One region of the Flavobacterium sp. UW10123 genome, then DNA from elsewhere that is predicted to be linked to it. Evidence: riboswitches for the same ligand, from Rfam matches in the RefSeq annotation. Region 1 holds a riboswitch; the other holds the start of a gene.
The links. Region 1 has a riboswitch for cobalamin ahead of ABXT06_RS14795 (TonB-dependent receptor). Riboswitches for the same ligand answer to the same signal wherever they lie in the genome.
Positions count from the first base shown of each region.

Region 2: another riboswitch for cobalamin. It lies ahead of ABXT06_RS12895 (TonB-dependent receptor plug domain-containing protein); the one in region 1 lies ahead of ABXT06_RS14795 (TonB-dependent receptor).

Region 1 covers NZ_JBEWQE010000012.1:362-8,476, forward strand. Annotated here, with positions in the region: gene ABXT06_RS14790 (YncE family protein) at 129-1,274, opposite strand; gene ABXT06_RS14795 (TonB-dependent receptor) at 1,271-3,319, opposite strand; cobalamin riboswitch at 3,430-3,633, opposite strand; gene ABXT06_RS14800 (hypothetical protein) at 3,735-4,670, shown strand; gene ABXT06_RS14805 (porin family protein) at 4,791-5,435, opposite strand; gene ABXT06_RS14810 (M4 family metallopeptidase) at 5,502-8,115, opposite strand, start outside.
Region 2 covers NZ_JBEWQE010000010.1:54,336-62,450, reverse strand. Annotated here, with positions in the region: gene ABXT06_RS12905 (GFO_1087 family putative carboxy terminal peptidase) at 1-38, shown strand, start outside; gene ABXT06_RS12900 (YncE family protein) at 118-1,191, opposite strand; gene ABXT06_RS12895 (TonB-dependent receptor plug domain-containing protein) at 1,196-3,049, opposite strand; cobalamin riboswitch at 3,078-3,284, opposite strand; gene cobC (alpha-ribazole phosphatase) at 3,350-3,883, opposite strand; gene ABXT06_RS12885 (adenosylcobinamide-GDP ribazoletransferase) at 3,868-4,665, opposite strand; gene tnpA (IS200/IS605 family transposase) at 5,055-5,486, opposite strand; gene cobT (nicotinate-nucleotide--dimethylbenzimidazole phosphoribosyltransferase) at 5,537-7,231, opposite strand; gene cobU (bifunctional adenosylcobinamide kinase/adenosylcobinamide-phosphate guanylyltransferase) at 7,365-7,874, opposite strand; gene ABXT06_RS12865 (four helix bundle protein) at 7,894-8,115, opposite strand, start outside.

The DNA.
Region 1 (8,115 bases):
TCTTTCAGCACTTCTGCTGGAAGCAAATCTTCTTCGCTATCATTATCCTTATCGCAAGAGGCAAATCCCAAGAAAAGAATTAAAAACATAGCGATTTTTAAAAGGTCTTTATTCACCATTTTTAATTTTTAATTTTTAGTTATAAAAGCAATATGAGCAGGAATATTCCCTGCGGTTGTTTTCCATTTTAGTTTTCCATCTGGCGTAAAACAGTAGATATAACCTGTTACGACATAGTTTTGCGCATCGGTAATGTAGATTTCTTTGGTTTCTGGATTCACTTGAAGTCCGTACGGAATCATGATTTTTTTATCGGTTCCATCCGTAATAATCTGATTGGTAATTACTTTTTTAGTTTTAGTATCTAAAATTCCGTAACTCACTTTATTACTACCTGATAAGTAACTCCAAGAAACGCTGTAGTAATACAACAAATCATCGACTAGACAGGTTCCAGAAACGGGAATATCGAGTTGCATTTTCTTTTCGTCAGTCTTTGTATCAATCACAAAAAGATTGGATGGCGTGTTGTAATAATCACCTCGTGAACTCACATAAATATCGCCTCGACTGTCAATTTGCATGCTGTACAAATTGATGCCCACATCTATTTTTTTGATTTCTGTGAAAGTCGCCAGATCAATAACTGAAACGGTTCTATCGTAATTCGGAACTCTGTAACCGCCAGAATTCGCGACATACAATTTTCCGTTATGAATAACCATTTGTTCAGGCTGATAGCCAACGGTTACTTTTCTTTTTATTTCTAATGAAGTAGTATCTATTTCGGCCACAAACCCGATTTCTGCATTCGGATTTATGGCAACTGGCCCCGAATACGAACTTACATAGGCTTTGTCTTTATAAAAAGCCACATAACGACAATTGGGAATATCTATTTTTTTGATGCGTTTTGCCGTCCATTTTTCTAAAACCTCAACTTTGTTGGAGCAATTTATAACTGCATAAACCTTGTTTCCATAAATTTTAATATCGTTTCCAACATCTCCCAATTCTTTTACCACACTCGGATTTCGTTCTGAATATACATCTGTAGTATAATTTCCTGTTCGGTAATTAAAAACATCCAGACTAGCTCGGTTCATTCCCATATTTCCTTCGTTTAAAAGATAGAAACCTTCAATATTTCCGTCACTTCTTGGCGCGGCAACAGCTGCATCAGAAGAAAGAAATACGGTTTCGTCTTCACGGCAGGAAACCAACAAAACAGATATGCTTAAACCAAATAGTATTTTTAAAAAGCTCTTTTTCATAACTCAAAACTGATTATAAATTTGAATGTTCGCCCCGGCATCGGATAATTGTAGATGACTTCATATTGCTGATTGAAAGCGTTGTTGACTTCAATCGTTCCGTTTAATTTGTAATTTTTGAATGCGAAATATTTCTGAACCGCCAAATCGTGCGTGTACCAAGGCTGTACTTCGTTTACTTTGATATTATTGACATTGCCGTTATAGCGTTTTCCGACATAAATGAAGCTGTAATTGAAGTTCCAAGATTCGTAATTGGCGTTTAAAATTCCAGATCCGCTATGCCAAGGCGTGTACGGAATCTGATCTCCGTAAGAGGACATTTCTAAACCAACAAACTTTGTAAAATCCTGACTTTGAGAATATGTGTATGTTAAATTGGCATCTAGTTTTAGCTTATTAAAATGAGTTCCCATATTTAGAACCGTTTCAATTCCTTTTCCTTTTACCTGTCCGATATTCGTCATCATCCAGCGAAATAAATTTCCAGTTGGAGCGGCAACAATTTTGTCTTTTGTATTGGTATAATAAGCATCTGCTTGAAAAGAGAATCTATCAAAAAAGCTTTCCTTTACAGGGAAATTATACGTAAACCCAACATCGTACTGATTCATGTATTCGGGTCTCAAAGTGCTTGAACCAATCATGGTATAATACAAATCGTTGAAAGTTGGCATTCTGAAAATGCGTTTGGCAAACGCCCTTAAATTGAAATCGTATTTCTTAAACGGAGTATAACCCAAAAATATAGCGGGAGTAAATTCGGTTTTATTGGGTGCTTTGGCATTGTATTTTACTTCCTCAATGACACGAGTTCCTAACACATTTCCTAAAACTTTAAAACCTTCATATCGATACGAAGTTGCTAGAGAAACAAGGGCTGTATAACGCTGTGGAAAAGAGAATTGTGTTTGGATTCCTCTTCTTGTCGCATTTAATTTATTGTATTGAAAATCGGTTGAAAGCGAAACATCCCAAGTGGGTAAAATGCTATACATATTAACTGCGGAGAAATAAGCTTCCTGCTGATAATAACTATCATCTGATTGTGCGCCTTCTGTTACGGTTTCACCTAAAACGTTTGTCGTATCTCGTGCAATATAATGCGTGTAATCGTAGGCAAATTTTCCTTTTAGCTGAAATTTATATTTATCTGAAACATCTTTTGTTAGAGAAGATTGTCCAAAAAAGTTTTTGTCAAATTGTCTAAAACCGTCTTTAAACTTATTTTCTACAATGGCTCCTGGTGCACCGCGTTCAGAATCATAATAATATACTTTTGCATCCCAAGTTCCTTTATTTATTTTTCCATACAAACCAGATTCAAATCGGAATGCTTCTATATCACTGTTCCATCGTGTAGCTGTAGTATCGTAGGCAATACTTCCATCTTGATTTTTTCTTTTATATCTAAATTTATATTGTCCGTTTGATTTGATGTATTCAGAACTTACGCTCATGCTGACTTTATCGCTCAGTTTTTGTTCCCATCTAAAAGAAGGATCATGGTAATTGATAGACATTGTTTTGTAACGAACCAGCAGATTTGTTTTTTTATTGCCTGTAAAAACAGGACGTTTGGTTCGCAAATAAATAGTCGAAGCTGATGCAAAGTCTTTTGCCGACTGAAAGATTTCGCTTTTCTGTCCATTATACATCGTAAGCGATTCCATATCATCAAGCGAATATTTCCCTAAATCGGTTACGCCGTTTTGCGCATTTCCAAGCTGAATTCCGTCATAAAAAACACCAACATGATGCGTTCCCATATTACGAACATCAACCGTTTTGAGTCCGCCGACTCCGCCATAATCTTTAATTTGCGTTCCCGCAAAATAACGAAGCGCATCGGCAACATTGTGACTAGAAAGATTTTCGAGCAGAACACCCGAAAGACTTTGCACGGGAATAACTTCCTGATAAGGTTTTCCTTTTAAAATAACTTCTTTTAAAACACGCGAACTATCAGTCACTGCTTGCGAATGAAGCAAAAAAGGAAAAAGTACTAAAAAAGCAGAAAATAAAGTTTTCTTCAAATTACACATCACGATTTAATTAAATAAACTTTGTGTGATGCAGTAATTATACAACAGTAGTAATCCTACTATAGAATAGCAGGTTATTATCTTGTCATCAACTTCATACCACGAAAGTTTTAAACTATGTGATCGTGGCAGGTCTCCTGACTTATTCTATCTTTAAACGGCCTTCTCACCCCTAAAATGGAACAATGGCATTAGTATGTTTAAAGACTTTGTGTAGAACTTACAGTAGCGGGTCTGTTCAGGATTTGCACCTGATTCCCTTTTAACTGCTTATTTCAGATTGAAAAAAGCAGACCAAAATCTGGGGTAAAGATATAATTATCTTTGTATTTTTTTTATTTGTTTTTTATATGATACTATTATTTTTACAATTTAATTTGCTATTTACTTATGTTTGTGCAATTAAAACTAACCAATGACCTTAGCTGATTTAATTAAAGACTTTATTGACTCAACCAAAGAAAGATTAAAAAACCCCATATCTGGCGCATTCCTATGGTCATTTGTATTTTATAATTGGCGACCAATTTGTCTATTACTTTTTTCAAAAACATCAATCGAAAATAAAATTATTGTGATTAACCATGAATATTGTTCTTTCTGGGCAATCTTTTTCCCAATTGTAATTGCAACATTTTACACATTATTAATTCCTAAAATAATGCTGGAAATTGATAAAGACTTAGAACCAACTAAAGACGCAAGGATAACTAAACGCTACGCTTCAAAAAAACATGAAGTAGTTGAAAAGACAAAAGTTGCCAAAGCGGAATTTTTATTAAAAAGCGAGGAATCTGGGACACAAACTATACAAGAATTTATGAGTCAAATTGAAGCTCTTAAGGAAAACAATAATAATTTGCAAGATAGTATCAAGCAAATTAACGAATCGAACAAAGTTACTGTTGATGGTCTTAATCATTCTTTGCAGATCGCAAAACAAGCTTTAAATGAAAAAGAACAGCAAAATGTTATCTTAAAAAGAATAAATGACTTAAAGAAAGATAATGCACCAGATATACACATTCAAGATGATGATACTATTAGTTATAGATTTTTAATTAAAGGATTGATAAATAAAGCACAACTATCTGAAATTGAAACGACGCAGTTATTAAAAATTACTGATAACTTAAATGCAGCACAATTTGATTCAATTGAAAGTTTAGAGAAAAACAGTCATGGCATGGTAATATTATCCAAAGTAAAAGATTACACTAACGTACAGGTTTTGCTTGATCGAGGAGTTCTCCAGAGAAGAGTTGCAGGGAACAGATTATCATATCATTTCACCAACGAGGGGAAAATAATCCATAACTTATTAAAAAACAGTTCAAACACCAACTCTTAAAAACATTAAAAACGATTTACCAATTTTTTTTTTTAATATCAATACGATAGGGAAGATAAAAACAAAAAACCACTCTTAAAAAAGAGTGGTTTTAAAACAGTTATGAAGGTGTTACTAACTCTATTTAAAAAAATAACCGATTGTTATTTGAAAAACTTTATTCTTCATATCGCTGTTGATAACATAATTTGTGTTTGCCGTAACATCTTTAAACACATTGGCATACGACAAATTATATCTTGCATCTGCATAGAAATTGCTAAACTGATAACCCAATCCGAAATTTACTGAAGCATCTACTCCGTTTGAATAGTCTTTTAAATCCATTTTTTCATGGTTATCGTAACCTAAAAAATTGTCTTGGTATTTATTGTTTGCTTTCAACAGAATTCCGACTTGAGGTCCCGCTTGAATGCTTAAACCTTTCGCCACATAATATTTTAACATTACTGGAATGTTTAAATAATTTAAGGCAATTGTGCTTTTGTAATGTGAGTTTTGTACTTCTGGATCAGAATAAGATAATTTCATTCCCTGCTGGCTATACAATAATTCTGGTTGTACCGAAAAGTTTTTTGCCAAAGGAATTTCTGCCATTAATCCTGCTGTAAATCCTGTTTTACTAGATGAATCCAATTCGTTTTCATCAAATGTTAGGCTCGAAATATTCAATCCTGCTTTTACGCCCAGTTTGACCTTTTCGGTTTGAGCCATTACACCTGCACACATAAACAATGCACAGATTATTAGCTTTGATTTTTTCATCGTATTTTTCGTTTTTTTTAAGAAGGGCAGCTCTACATGAGAACTGCCGTTTCTATCTATAATTTGTTACTTTTTAATAATCTTAGCTGTGTACTTTTTGCCTTGTACGGTACAATCTAAAATATAAACTCCTGTCGTAAGCTGACTAACATTTACACTTGATGGAACAGCAGAATAGGTTTTACTCCAAACCGCATTTCCTTCCATAGAGTAAATTTTCATTTCAGCTTCGCCTTCAGCTTTTTCAGCCAAGAAGATGTTTACATTATCTGCAGCTGGATTTGGGAACACTCTGAAAGAATTTGTCAATTTTCCAATAAGAAGACCTTTAGAATCTATTGGAGCAGACATACTTGTACAACCATGTGTATTTGTTACTTGTAGAGTATACGTTCCTTCCCAAATTGTAGAAACCATTTTTTCGGTTGCATTAGGAATAATTCTTCCGTTTAAATACCACTGATAACCCTCAGAATCAGCAGAAGCTGTAATTTTATTTCCTTCTAATGCTTGAATTTCTGGAACTGTGTTTTCAAGAACATTGATTGTTGTTGTGAAAATTTTTCCTAATCCGTGTTCGTTGTAAACCGTTACGTAATAATCTCCGCTTTCTGTTGTTTTGAAAGTTGGATCTGTAGAACCATCAAACCATTCGTAAGCAGCATAATTTCCAGGATTTAAAACTACTTCTGGACCACAAACATCTCCGCTTACAAGTTCAGATTCGAAAGTATCAAATATCACAGTTACTTTTTCAGTAAGACTGCATCCGTTTTCTAATGTTGCCGTTACAGTATAATCTCCTGCTTTATCAACATTTATAGAATTGGTGCTTTCACCTGAACTCCATTTATATGAAGTTGCTTCTAACTCTTTAGCAGCAATGTTTCTCTCTGCATCCAGAAATACACTTTTACCTGCATAAGCATGGATAACTGAAGCGTCAAATATTTTAAAATCTGACGGTACGCCTTGGTATACATAATTCTTGATACTATTGTTTGATTCGATAGCATCGTTTTCCATTTTTGCATTTACGGCAAATACATGAGAATCTCCAGAATCATCTAATTTAGGCTGTTTGATAAAAGTATAATCGATGCTTTCGCCAACCGGAATTCCTGATGCAATGGCTTCTGAGATTTTTTCTGATGTATTACTGTACTCCAAATCTAATTGGATAGAATTTTCTTTAATAGCAACTTGTCCTTCATTTGTCAGCCTAACTTTTACTTCGCTATTGCCACAAATATCTTTTGGAGATAAAATTTGAACAGAAACATCTAAAACAGCCTCACTCATTACTTTAAGATCGTCTAAAACCATATAAGAATATCCATCTGATTTTGCATGTCTAAAACGGAACAATACTGATTTTCCAGCGTATTTTGTAATGTTTAAAACTGCTTTTTGCCATTCAGTATCTACATAAGTTCCTTGACTAGTCGCTCTCCAAGCTTCAGTCCATTCTCCGCCAACTGGCTTAATATCTACAATTAAAGCATCATTAACATTGCTCTGCAAAGCGTAATAAAACTCTAAAGCCGTAGTACTTTCAGACAGTTTGTAAAGTGGAGAAATTAATTCGCTATAGTAATAATAGCCTTCTAATTGACTGTATAATAGTTTTCCGTTAGTATCTCCCGAACGGTTTTTTAAAGGAAGTGTCAAATTGATATTATCTGGAGTTGTAACCGCTCTCCAAGGGTAATTTTCATCACTTTGATTAGAAATAAATCCTTTTGATCCAAATATTGAACCTTGTGTTAGGCTAGAGAAATTCTCTGTGCTTAATTCTAGCGCTTTTTCAGCAACTTGAAAAGATGCCGTAAGACTTTTAATATTCGTATCTAGCTCTCCATCGGCAGTTGCCTGCACTTTAATTTCGTAATTGCCAGCAGCTAATTTTGAAAGACCGTCTATTTTATAAACAAGAGTTTCACCTTGTCGGATTGTTTTCGTTCTTTCTAATGAAACTGGTTCGCCAATAGCATTTCCGTTCTGAAGAATTTGATATTTAAGCGTAACTTTTTCCAATGTTTTATAAGCTACATTTCTTGCATCAATATAAAACTCATGCGTAGGTACATCTTCATAAACTGTTTCGCCTACAACTAAATTCGAAAGCTGTAAATTACTTTTAGTTGGTGTAATTTCAATATTATCCACCGCAAAACCATTCGCAAAAAAGCCATTGTCATTTTGTTGAAAAGCAACTTGCACACAAGAATTTCCGGCGTAAGCACTTAAATCAACATTATAACCAAACCAAGCGCCATAATAAGGCATTTTAAATACTTCTTTCCAAGTTGTTCCGCCATCGGTACTTACTTTTACAAAACCATCTGACCATTGCTGAGGATCTCCAAAACCATCAAATGATAAATGCGCTTCTTTGTAATTGGTTAAATCAAATACGGGAGAAACCAGCATATCGTTTGAAGCATCGCAATTGCATTTGTCATCATTACTTGCCATAAATTTGGTATGATCTGCAATAAACCATCCAGGAGAACCTAAATCTGCACGCACGCCATGTTTCCATCCTGCAGAACCTTTATTCTCAGAAGTTCTCCATCCTTTGTATTTAGAAGCGTCTTCAAAGTCCATTTTATACGGAAGTACAGAAACTTTCATGTCTTCGTTATTCCAATTATCGTACGTTAATGTGACAGCATTA
Region 2 (8,115 bases), on a different contig from region 1:
GACACGGAATGTATTTTCAAAATGATCCAAAAAACTAAAATACAATAAATAGAAAAGGCTTTCAGAAATGAAAGCCTTTTCCATAAAAAAAAAACAAAAACTAATTCTAAGAATAAATTAATCGTTAAAGTAGAATCCGTTTGGACCTAAACCAACAGTTAATTCTTTTAATAAACTTCCGCTTAAATTATAAATGTATGCTTTGCTGCTAGAAGCAAAATCCCCACCGTCTGCAATAAAGATTTTATCATCTTTTACCGCAAAACCGTACATTTTTCCATATTCTGAAGTTGAGCTGTACTGGAAAATTGGTGTTGTAGAAGCTGATGTTGCTGTGTAATCTATTGAGTAAACCGCAGTTTCTAGGGTATAGTATATTTTATTATTATAAATGTCTAAGTTTCTAACTCCATCAAGAGATTCAGGGAAAGTAATTTTGCTGATAGAATTGTCAGATAATTTTACTTTTACAATTTCACTTCTTTCCCCGCTTGCGCTTCTAATAGTGTATAAAATACCATCTTTAATTTCCATTGTATCTGCTCCTCGACCAATAGCTACAGAAGTTTCAAGCTTGTTTGTCGTTGGATTTACTACAAGTAATTTATCGTTATTAAATGGTTCAGTTACATAAAGTTTACTGTTGTAAATTTCAATATGGTTAGCAGTTGTGTTTAAAGCAATTGTAGATTCTACTTTATTTGTTGCTAAGTTGATTACAGCGATAAAATCATCGGTATTACCAGCTGGGTTTGTTTTAGACCAATACGTATTAGCATTGGTTACATAAGCTTTTCCGTCTTTTACAACACCATATCTTGGAGTAATTAAGCCAGTTTCAATTTTTGCTTCAAGTTTAAATGTGTAACGGTTTACTACATTTATAACATTAGAACCGCCAGCAATGATATATGCTTTATCTCCATCAAAAAATATATTTTGAAGATATTTTCCAACAAAATCAGAACCATTTACAGTATTGTATACATCTTTTGTGAAAGTGTTTAAATCGTCGCTAATGAAAGAAACAGAACCTCCATCAGTAAAATTTCCCTCATTTAAGATAAAAATTCCATTATCATAAACTCCTTTTGGATCATTAGAGTGATCTTCATTCGGGGCGTCGTCATTAGAACAAGAAACAAAAAGCGAAACGCTAAGTGCTACTAAAAATAATCTAGTTAATTTCATTATATTAAAATTTAAGGTTTAAGTACAAATTAAAATTTCTTCCTGGCATTGGTCTATATTCTAGACTTTGATAAAATGTATTCCAAAGATTTAAAACCTGAAATCCTACTTTGAAAGAAGACAAAAGTTTAAAATCGTAATCAATTCCAACGTTTGATACATTGTAGGCGTTAACAATTTTCTCAGGATCGTTGTCAGATTGTGTATAAACAAAACCATTATAAAGAAATTGATAGTAGGCAGAAATGTTTTTTCTTGAATAGGCAACAGAAGCTGTAACTTTATTAAAAGGGACAAAAAACAACTGTTTTTTAGTTTCAACATTCTCTGAAACTGTATAAGCATAAGTTGCATTTGCTGTCAGGTTGTTTTTGCCAAAACTTTTTTTCCAACCCAACAATGTTTCTGCTCCATAGCTATTTACCTTGTCAGTATTTTGCGGCATCCAAATACCATTTGTTCCAGGAACCCATCTCAGCAAATCTTTTATTTTCATGTAATAAAAGGTCTGAGTAATATTGAAATTTTGAAAAGTAAAAACATTGCCTATTTCTGCCTGATAAGAACTTTCAGGTTTTAGGTCTGGATTTCCGCCTTCTTCCCAATACAGATCATTAAAAGTTGGAATCCTGAAATTTCGTGATGCATTCAGCTTCAAATTATATAGTTTTCCAAACTGATAAGAAGAACCAACAGAAAACAGAACAGGAGATTTATAATTGTCTGTAAATTCTTTTCGAATGCCGAATTCATTTTTCCAATTAGCTGATGCATCCTGTTTAACAAGCAAAGCAGCAGAACTTATTTCTCTTGTATTATCTCCAAAACCAGAACCATATCCTTTCGTTCGATTATAATCTAAGATTCCATTGACTTGCAATGATTTGAATAATTCATATCCTAAATCTGCTTTTGTAATAAAGCTTTCAGTTTTTCCGTAAGTATAAATATTGCTAGAATTATCCGCATAATACTGATAGTTCTCAAAAATATAAGCAGTTTTTAAATTGGTCGTAAACTTTCCGAAGTTACCGTCATATTCTAGTAAGTTTCGGTTAAAACCATTAACATATTTGCTTTTCATTTCCGATTCGGAAACTAAAGAAGTGTTTCTATCTGTATTTGAGCTTTGGGTATATAATTTTAGAATGTTTTTGGCATTAATTTTATAGCCAGCATTGGCACTTAGTGTAATAACATCATATTGACCATTTTGGTTCCAGCGCTGTTCGCCTTTCCAGTTGTACTGATTTAAATATTTATAATCGTTTGTCGAACTGTTTTTTGAAAGTCCGATTTGAGCACTCCATTTTTTGTTAGAAATAGAAGTTTTGTAATTCACTCCAATCGTATTAAAGCTGCCGTAATCTAGTCTTAAATTATTCTCAAAACGATTAGAAAATAACAAATCGTTATTTAAATGCACAGTTCCTCCAACAGCACCGCTACCGTAAATAACACTTCCGCCGCCCGCTTTTACACTTATCGAATTATAATCAGAACCCGAAATAGTATTAAAATCGGTACTTCCGTTCATTTGAGAGTTAATATTTATTCCGTTCCAGATTACTGCTGTTTGAGAAGAAGTAGTACCTCTAAAAGCGACAGTTGATAACATTCCACGTCCATATTCTTTAAAATAAATCGTAGAATTGAAGTTTAATAAATCGGTTAAAAGAGCTTCGTTTTTGCCAATAACAGAATCATTTAGTTTTAAAACAGATTGTGAAACCGAATAATTTTTTAAGTTTTTGTCTGAAACCAACACTTCTTTCAAACTGGTAATAGAATCGCTCTGCGCCGAAATAATCTGGCACATTAGAAATGAACAAAAAGCAAGAAGTCGTTTTAAAGTCATAATTCCTTCACTCTTTTTCCCGAGAGTTCGATAAATTGTTATAAAGGCAGGTCTCCTGGCTTGCGTCTTGCTGTTTACCTTCCCATCGCGCGGGGCGTGACAGTGGTTTGTAGTTAACAGCAAGCATTCGTTATGAACTTAGCTTACAGTTGCGGGTACAGCTCAAGAATTATACTTGATTCCCTTTTAATGCATTTTTTAAATCAAAAACACAACCTTAATTTGCTGCAAAGATAAAGTTAAAAATATTGATTATTCAAATTTGTTTTACGTTTCATGAAAAATTATAAATTATTTGCACTAAAAATCGATTTTTATAACTTCTCCGAAATCAATTTTATTATTGAAAGCTTCCTTTAAAGGTAGAGAACTCTGATGGCATAAAATACTCCTGATGATTCCAGCGTGAGCAACAATTACAATTGGCTGATTTGTTTTTGAAATGCTATCAGATAAAAAATCACCAACTCTTTCATGCAGTTCGAGAAAAGATTCTCCGTTTGAAACTTTTATGTTTGCAAAATCTTCCATCCACGGATTAAGTTCTTCTGATGGAATTTCGTTCCAGCTTTTTAATTCCCAATCTCCAAAATTCATCTCTTTCAAACGTTCGTCTTCCTGATAAGAAATGGTTTTAATATTTTCTTGAATGTGTTTTGCTAAAATAACACAGCGCTTTAACGGACTAGAAAATATAATTGCCTCTGAAGGAAGTTCTGAAATAATTCTACCGAAAATTTCATCAAATGGAACTGCAATATCAACGTCTGATTGTCCGTAACAGATTCCTTTTTCGCAGACAGTTTCGGTATGGCGAACTAAATAAATTTCCATAAAAATAAAATACTTAAATAAAATACCACTTCGCAAACCTGTTGTGTCGCTCCAAGACAATCTCCTGTATAACCGTCAATCCATTTCTGAAAATAACGTGCTAAAAAATATCGAGTTATAAAAACAGGAATTATAGCAAGAATAAATTTCAAATTGAAATAAGAAAATACAAGTAACGGAATCAAACCAAAAAAGAAAGAGCCAAAAACTTCTTTCCAAGTATATTGTTTTGCAATCGGTTTGCTTTTGCTCGAGGCATCTTCACGAGAATATTCATGTGTGAAAATAATACTGATTGCTGCTAGACGACTTAGTGAATGAGAAGAAATGAACAAAAGGTAAATTTTAAAAACGGCTATAGGCTCAAAATCGTTGAATAATGAAATAGATTCTGATAGCAGTTTGAATTTTAATAGAAAAAGTAAAACCAACCCGATTGCTCCGTAAGCACCAATGGCGCTGTCTTTCATAATCATTAAGATTTTTTCTTTAGTCCAGCCTCCGCCAAAACCATCACAGACGTCAGCAAATCCATCTTCGTGAAAGGCTCCTGTTGTTAAAATAGAAGCAATAATCGCTAGTATAACAGCAATTTCTGATGAAAGAAATAAGGCAAATAGACAATAAGCAATAAAAGAAATACTTCCAACAATCCATCCAATAAAAGGAAAATATCTTGTGGCTTTATTTAAATAATCTGGATGATGCGTAATGTTTTTTGGACATGGAATTCTGGTGTAAAACATTAAGCAGGTGAAGAAAATGTGTAGTTCTTTTTTCATTTGATTGTGATTATTTGGCTAAAGCCCTCTTTAGTAGCAAATTTATAACCTCCAGATAAATCTGGAGGCAATTCAGAATAAAATTTTAAAATATGATTTTTATGAATTGCCAACATCTTCAGATGTTGGTTTATTTATGGACATTTAGAAAGGCTTTAGCCAAATTTTATTGAGATTTCTTATATCCAAAATTGACAATAAATTCTTCACATTTCATTTGATTACCATTATTTGGCTAAAGCCTTCTTTATGAGAAAATTTATAACCTCCAGATAAATCTGGAGGCAATTCAAGAGTAAAATTTTAAAATGTGATTTCGATGAATTGCCAACATCTTTAGATGTTGGTGTATTTATAGACATTTTAAAAAGGGCTTTAGCCAATTTTTTTTAAGGTTTTTTAAATCCAAATTTGATGATAAATTCATCATATTCTTCTTGAAATGTTTTCTTTTTATGATGCTTTTCCTGATTTTTAATATAATCCCGAACCTTATCTACAATTGATTCTGAAACTGAAACTGCAAAATACTCATCCTGCCATTCAAACTTATCTTTTGTTAATTGATTTTTATTAATCCAATACGAAGATTCTCCTTTCAAGAGCTGTATCACTTTCTGAATGGTTTGATTATTTCCTAATGAAATTAAACAGTGGCAATGATCAGAATACCCACTAACAAAATCAAGATAGATTTCTTTCTTTGAAGCATTTTCTTGTATGTGATGCCATACTTTTTTACGAATATCAATAGAATTTAAAAATGGGAATCTATTTTTTGTACTCCAAACGCAGTGAATGTAAACTTTTGTAAAAGGCATATATGATATTTAAAAATTCAAAGTTATAAACTTTAAATTTAAAAAGAAAGTTATTTCCTGCTTACTCCCGCGCTTTCAAAACTAGCCATTTCATTTAAAAAAGCCTCAGCCGATTTTAAAATAGGAAAAGCTACAGCACAGCCCGTTCCTTCTCCCAAACGCAAATCTAAATTTAAAATAGGTTTTGCTCCTAAATGATTTAATAATTCTGAATGCGCTTTTTCTGCAGAGCAATGGCAAAAAACAGCATTTTGTTTGATGTTCGGATTTATTTTAAAAGCGATTAAATAGGCAACAGTACAAATAAAACCGTCAACAAGAATCAGCATTTTATTTTCAAAAGCAGTTAGCATTCCTCCAGCCATTTGAAGGATTTCAAAACCTCCAAAATAGGAGAGTTGCGCCATTAATTCGGCTTGACCGGAATAATTTTCAATTGCTTTCTGGAGTAAATTTTGTTTTAAAAGCAATTTTTCGTTTTCAACTCCAGTACCTTTTCCGATGCATTCTTTGATAGGAAAGTCGGTTAAAAGACTCATCAAAACCGAAGCGGTTGAGGTATTTCCAATTCCCATTTCGCCAAAACCGATACAATTTGAACCAGATTTAGCAATGTTTTCAACAATCAATTTTCCTTTCTCCAAACACAATTGAACTTCAGATTCGCTCATTGCAGGAACGTGCAGAAAAGATTGTGTCCCTTTAGCGATTTTTGCATCGATTAATTTTGCGTTTGTCGGAAAATCATAATTAACACCCGAATCTACAATGGATAATTCAATATTATTCTGATTGCAAAAAACATTTATGGCAGCGCCACCATCCAGGAAATTATTGACCATTTGTCGTGTAACATCTTGCGGATAGTCGCTTACACCATGATTTGCAATTCCGTGATCTGCAGCAAAAACTACGATATTTGGTTTTATGATTTTTGGATTCAAAGTTTCGAAAACCGTTGCCATTTGAAAAGCCAAAGATTCCAATGTTCCCAAAGAACCAACAGGTTTGGTTTTAGAATCTATTTTGTCTTGTAAAAGAGTATGAAAGTCAGATTTGTTTTGAATTTTGTTTTCTGATTTTAAATCGAAATCAGGAACTTTAGTATGATGAATTTCACTAATTTCAACACAAATAGGAGCTTCCGCTTTTTGTTTCCAATGCAATTGCTGCAGCATTGGCTGATTGTTGTAATTGGTAGCGGGTTTTCCGATACAGAAATAACCCAAAGGTTCTATGTTTTCGGGTAAATCTAAGATTTTTTTAAACTGATAATAATTGAGAATCGAAACCCAACCCATTCCGTAACCTTGCTCTGTAAGTGAAAGCCAAATATTTTGAGCGGCACAAACCGAACTGAATTTTACTGCTTCATTGCTGCCAATTGTCCCGATCGTAAACTGATTTAAAACCGAGCGATCATAAGCAATTATAAGTCCGATTGGAGCTTCTTCGATTGCTTCGAGTTTTAGTGATCTGTAAAGTTCTTTTTGTTCTGGATTGTCGGTTAGTTCTTCAGCTTTTTTGTTGTAATCTAAAAAGAGATTTTTAATAGAACTTTTAACTTCATGAGATTTAATGATATAATATCTAGTCGCATCAGTCAGTCCCACAGAAGGCGCCCAATGTCCCGCTTGTAAAGCTTTTTCAATTACATAATCAGGAACTTCATCGGCTGTAAAATGTCGTGTGTCGCGGCGTGATTTTAATATATCGTCTAAATGGCTCATTTCTTTAAATTCCAATTTTTTAAATTCCAAATTCCAAAGCTGAAAATGGAAAGATTCTAGTAAAGGTAAAGCATAGCTTTGAAATTTGGAGTTTAAAACTTCGAATTTCGTTTCAATTTATTAGAATTTGGAATTTTTGTATTGGGATTTAACCTTTTATTTTAACTGGAATTCCAGAAACCATCAGTACAACTTCGTCAGCATTTGCAGCAAGAAATTGATTCATCCAGCCTTGAAGCTCAACAAATTTTCTTCCAATGTGAGTTTCTGCATGAACGCCCATGCCGATTTCATTTGTTACAATAATGATATTCGAGTTTTCGTATTTTGCAATGGCAAGAAATTCTTTTTTAGCTTCTTCTAAACTAATAGCAACATCATTTTTATTATCAATAAAAAAATTAGTTAGCCAAAGTGTTACACAGTCAATTAAGGCAGTTTTTCCTGAGAAATCAATTTCGCTTAAATATTTCTCTTTTTCAATATTTGTCCAATGTTCGTCTCTTTCCTGCTGATGGCGATCAATTCGATTTTGAAAATCAGCATCCCATTTTCGGGCAGTTGCTACATACATAGGAGAGTTGGAAAGTTCTAAAGCAAGTTTCTGAGCATAACTGCTTTTTCCAGAACGTTCACCGCCAGTTACTAAGTAAATCATTATGGATAATGGTTAATTATTAATTGTTAGTTGTTAATTTTTTTACTTCTGATTGTTTTTTGGAAGTTTTAAGTATACTAGTTATTAATTTTAGTATTGTAATTGCATCATTATAAATGTTTTCAAATTCTTTTTCGTTGAGATAATCAGTGGCTTTTAATAATTCTAGCCAATAGACAGTTTCATTAGCTTCTTTTTGAGCAATTGCAAATTTATGAATAAAATCACTTTTACTTTCAGC